2 regions of the Phreatobacter aquaticus genome follow, and region 2 is predicted to be linked to the other one. Evidence: riboswitches for the same ligand, from Rfam matches in the RefSeq annotation. Region 2 holds a riboswitch; the other holds the start of a gene.

Region 1 (2,384 bases), 1.9 Mb from region 2:
GATGCCGGTGACGCGCTTGGCGGTGAGCGGCACATAGGCGAGGCGCACGCCGGCATGGATGGTGAAATAGTCGACGCCCTGCTCGGCCTGTTCGATCAGCGTGTCGCGGAAGATCTCCCAGGTGAGCTTGACCGGATCGCCGCCCACCTTCTCCAGCGCCTGGTAGATCGGCACCGTGCCGATCGGCACCGGCGAGTTGCGGATGATCCATTCGCGGGTGTTGTGGATGTTGCGGCCGGTGGACAGGTCCATCACCGTGTCGGCGCCCCAGCGGATCGACCAGACGAGCTTGTCGACCTCCTCCTCGATGGAGGACGAGACGGCGGAATTGCCGATATTGGCGTTGATCTTCACCAGGAAATTGCGGCCGATGATCATCGGCTCGACTTCGGGATGGTTGATGTTGCAGGGGATGATGGCGCGGCCGCGGGCGATCTCGGAGCGGACGAATTCCGGCGTGATGAAGGCCGGAACGGCGGCGCCGAAGCTCTCGCCATCGGCAATGGTGGCTTCCGCATTGTCCAACGCGGTCTTGCGGCCGAGATTCTCGCGCTCGGCGACGTAGATCATCTCCTTGGTGATGATGCCGGCTTTCGCAAACTCATACTGCGTGATCGGGGCGGAACCCACGCCGCGCAGCGGCTTGTTGGCAATCGGAAAGGCGCGCGCCAGATGCTTGCCGGCATGGCCGTTATCCTCGGGCTTCACGTCGCGGCCATCATAGGCCTCTACGCCGCCGCGCTCCATCACCCAGGACTGGCGGACGCGGGAGAGGCCCTGCTCGACATCGATGGTGACGGTCGGGTCGGTATAGGGGCCGGACGTGTCATAGACGACGACATCGGGCTCGCCGGCGCCTTCCTGCAGCGCGATCTCGCGGAGCGGCACGCGGATATCGGGCGCCGAATCCGGCACGGCGAAGATCTTGCGCGAGGCCGGCAAGGGACCGGTGGTGACGGCGGCCTTGATGTCCTTGATGGGGGCGTTCATGGAAAATCCTCCGGGATCTTGGCCGGTCAGGCCGATGCGGATGTGTAATCGAGCCAGGCCGCGACGCGGGTGTCGGGGTCGGGGCTGCCGGTGATGTCGGTGACGACGGCGATGGAATCGGCGCCGGCGGCGTAAACGTCAGGCGCGCGTTCCAGCGTGATGCCGCCAATGGCGACCAGCGGAATGGTGCCGATGCGCTTCTTCCACTGGGCGAGCGGCGCCAGCCCCTGCGGGCCGAAGCGCATGGTCTTCACCGTGGTGGCATAGATCGGCCCCAGCGCGATGTAGTTCGGACGCAGCGCCAGGGCCACGTCGAGTTCGGCCTCGTTGTGGGTGGAGAGCCCGATGGTGAGCCCGGCATTGCGGATGGCGGGGATATCGGCCTCAGCCAGGTCCTCCTGCCCAAGATGGACATGGGCCGCGCCGGCATCGAGCGCCGCCTGCCAGTAATCATTGACCACCAGCTTGGTCGCCGTGCCCTCGGTGACATCCAGCGCCTCGCGCACCAGGGCGGTGGCCTGGGCGAGCTCCAGCCCCTTGACGCGCAGCTGCACCGTGCCGGCGCCAAGCTCGGTGAGACGGATCAGCCAGGAGAGACTGTCGACGATGGGGTAGAAGCGGTCAGGATAGCTCATGCCGTCCTCCTCTTGGGGGGAACGGCGATGGCTGCGAGGCGCGCAAGGCGCCGTGTGTGGTCGTCAGGCATTCCCGTCCCTCCGCCGGCATGACCCGGATCAGGTTCAAGGGTCGCCGCGGAGCACGACTGACGTGCGGTGCGGCCTCTCAGCCCCCTCTCGGGGCCCCCCTCGGTGCAGGTCTGAATGTGACGTGTGGGCGACGGAAGTCAAGGAGGATGGGGAGCACGCTGGTATCCCTTGCCCTCGCTCCCCCTCCCGACGCACCATGCGTCCAACCTTTGCCCTCCTCTGGAGCCCCGCCATGTCCTCCGCCGATTACACCCCGCCGAAAGTCTGGACCTGGAACAAGGCCTCGGGCGGGCGTTTCGCCAATATCAACCGCCCGGTGGCGGGCGCGACCCACGAGAAGGAGCTGCCCGTCGGGCGGCATCCCCTCCAGCTCTATTCGCTCGGCACGCCGAACGGCGTGAAGGTGACGGTGATGCTGGAGGAGCTGCTGGCGGCGGGCCATACGCAAGCCGAATATGACGCCTGGCTGATCCGCATCTCGGAGGGCGACCAGTTCGGTTCGGGCTTCGTTGAGGTGAACCCCAATTCGAAGATCCCGGCGCTGATGGACCGCTCCGGGCCGGAGCCGGTGCGCGTGTTCGAATCGGGTGCCATCCTCACCTATCTCGCCGAGAAGTTCGGCGCCTTCCTGCCGGCCTCGGGCGCGGCGCGGGCCGAGACGCTGTCCTGGCTGTTCTGGCAGATGGG
Region 2 (2,384 bases):
CGTGTTCGGCGGGCTTGGCCAGATCTTCCTGACCATGAGCTACCGCCATGCCGACACGTCGCTGATCGCGCCCTTCGAGTATTTCTCGATGATCTGGGCGATCATCATGGGCTATTTCGTCTTTTCCGACCTGCCCAGCGCCTATGTGCTGACGGGTGGCGCCATTGTCGTGGCCTCGGGCATTTTCGTCATCTGGCGCGAGCAGAAGCTGGGCCTGGAGCGCGCCCGCCAGCGCAAGGTCTCGACCCCGCAGGGGTGAGGGCTCAAAACGCCTTGAACGTGATGATCGTGTGGGTGTCCTGGATGCCCGGGATGATCTGCACCTTCTCGTTGACGAAATGGCCGATATCGGTGCCGGCCTCGACATAGAACTTCACGAGAAGGTCGAAATGGCCGGCGGTCGAATAGATTTCGGACGCGATCTCGCGGTCGGCGATGTCCGAGGCGACCTGATAGGCCTTGCCGAGGTGGCATTTGATCTGGACGAAGAACGGGATCATGGGGCGCCTCTTTCTCTCAGGCGCCAGATTCCACGACGGCAGGGGGCTGCGCAAGGTGCTGGGCTTGCGATCCCGCGCGCAGGAGATGCCGCCATGCGGCAGCGCGACCCGGCTGCGCGCTGGCCGTATGGCCCAGGTTGAAGCGCTTGCATGGTGCCGGGGCTTGTCCTACCACTTGGCTCCTGTCTCGTCGGGGTGCCTCAATCTGGGGCTGAGAGATCGGGTTTCCCGGTCAACCCGTCGTACCTGAACCGGGTCATGCCGGCGGAGGAAACCGAGATGTCTGTCCCCACCTGCCGCGGGGGCCTGTAATGGCCGCCGCAAGCCTCGCCTGGAGTGCCGCCGCCCTGATCGACAAGATCAGGAAGCGTCATCCGCGTATCCACTGCCTGACCAATGGCGTGGCACAGGCCTTCACGGCCAATGCGCTGCTGGCGCTCGGCGCGCAGCCGTCGATGACCAATTCGGTCGAAGAGGTCGAGGCCTTCGTGGAGGGCGCCGACGCGTTGCTGGTCAATCTCGGCACGCTCGACGAGCCCGGACGCCAGGCGATGCGGCTGGCGATCGGGGTCGCCAACCGGCGCGGAATTCCCTGGGTCCTGGATCCGGTCTTCGTCGAGCGCTCGTCAGGCCGCTCGACCTTCGCGCACGAACTCATTGCCCATGGCCCCAAGGTCATCCGCGGCAACGAGGTCGAAATCGCGCATCTGAGCCAAGGCCAGGCCATCGACGGTTTCGCGCGGGCGCTTGGGGCCATCGTCGCCGCCACCGGCACCACAGATCGCCTGGTGGATGGCAACAGGGCTATCGGCATCCCCAACGGCCACCCGCTGATGGGGCGTGTCACGGCCATGGGCTGCGCCAATGCGGCGTTGATCGCTGCCCTCCTGACGGTCGCCGATGATCCGTTCGAGGGCTGTGCTGCGGCCATGCTGGCGGCCGGTGTCGCCGGCGAGATCGCCGCCGAGCATTCAAGCGGACCCGGCACCTTTGCCTCTGCCTATCTCGATGCACTCCACGGCCTTGATTCGGGCAAGCTCGCGACACGCGCACGCGTCATCTGACGGTTGCCGGCGGTCCGGCCGGCACGTTTCCCAGGAGAATTCCCATCATGACGGCGATCGCCGTGACCATTGCAGGGTCTGATTCCAGCGGCGGGGCCGGCATTCAGGCCGACCTGAAGACCTTTTCTGCGCTTGGCGTCTATGGCGCGAGCGTCATCACGGCGTTGACCGCGCAGAATACGGTTGGCGTTCAGGGCATTCATGACGTGCCCGCCGGCTTCGTCGCGCTGCAGATGGACTCGGTCTTTTCCGACCTGACGGTCAACGCGGTGAAGATCGGCATGCTCTCCAAGGTTCCCGTGATCGAGCAGGTGGCCGCAGGCCTCGACCGCCATGGCATGACGCACGTCGTGCTGGATCCGGTGATGGTGGCGGCCTCCGGCGGCAAGCTGCTCGATGCCGATGCGGTCGATGCGCTGGCGGGGCTGTTGTTTCCCCGCGCATTGCTGGTGACGCCGAACCTTCCCGAGGCAGCCGTGCTGCTCGATCGCGCGATTGCCGAGGACGAGACCGAGATGGAGCGCCAGGGCGCGGCTCTCATCGAACGCGGCGCGAAGGCCGTGCTGATGAAGGGCGGTCATGGCACAGGCGAGATGGCGGTGGACCTGCTGGTCACCCCTGAAGGCACGGTGCGGCTGTCCGCGCCCCGCATCCCCGGCGCCAACAATCACGGCACCGGCTGCACGCTGTCGTCGGCGATTGCCGCCGGCCTCGCCAAGGGCTTCCCGCTCGACCAATCGGTCGAGGAGGCCAAGGATTACGTCACCAAGGCCATCGTCGCGGCAGATCGCCTCAGGATCGGCCACGGCCATGGTCCCAC

Evidence for each region. Region 2 has a riboswitch for thiamine pyrophosphate ahead of thiM (hydroxyethylthiazole kinase). Riboswitches for the same ligand answer to the same signal wherever they lie in the genome.
Region 1: linked by a shared signal. The riboswitch ahead of E8L99_RS06375 (thiamine phosphate synthase) and the one ahead of thiM (hydroxyethylthiazole kinase) in region 2 are both predicted to bind thiamine pyrophosphate.

What each region holds. Positions count from the first base shown of each region.
Region 1 is NZ_CP039865.1:1,366,678-1,369,061, reverse strand. Features, by position in the region: gene thiC (phosphomethylpyrimidine synthase ThiC) at 1-990, opposite strand, end outside; gene E8L99_RS06375 (thiamine phosphate synthase) at 1,017-1,625, opposite strand; TPP riboswitch at 1,685-1,807, opposite strand; gene yghU (glutathione-dependent disulfide-bond oxidoreductase) at 1,930-2,384, shown strand, end outside.
Region 2 is NZ_CP039865.1:4,481,507-4,483,890, reverse strand. Features, by position in the region: gene E8L99_RS21365 (DMT family transporter) at 1-259, shown strand, start outside; gene E8L99_RS21360 (Lrp/AsnC ligand binding domain-containing protein) at 264-500, opposite strand; TPP riboswitch at 682-791, shown strand; gene thiM (hydroxyethylthiazole kinase) at 812-1,564, shown strand; gene thiD (bifunctional hydroxymethylpyrimidine kinase/phosphomethylpyrimidine kinase) at 1,612-2,384, shown strand, end outside.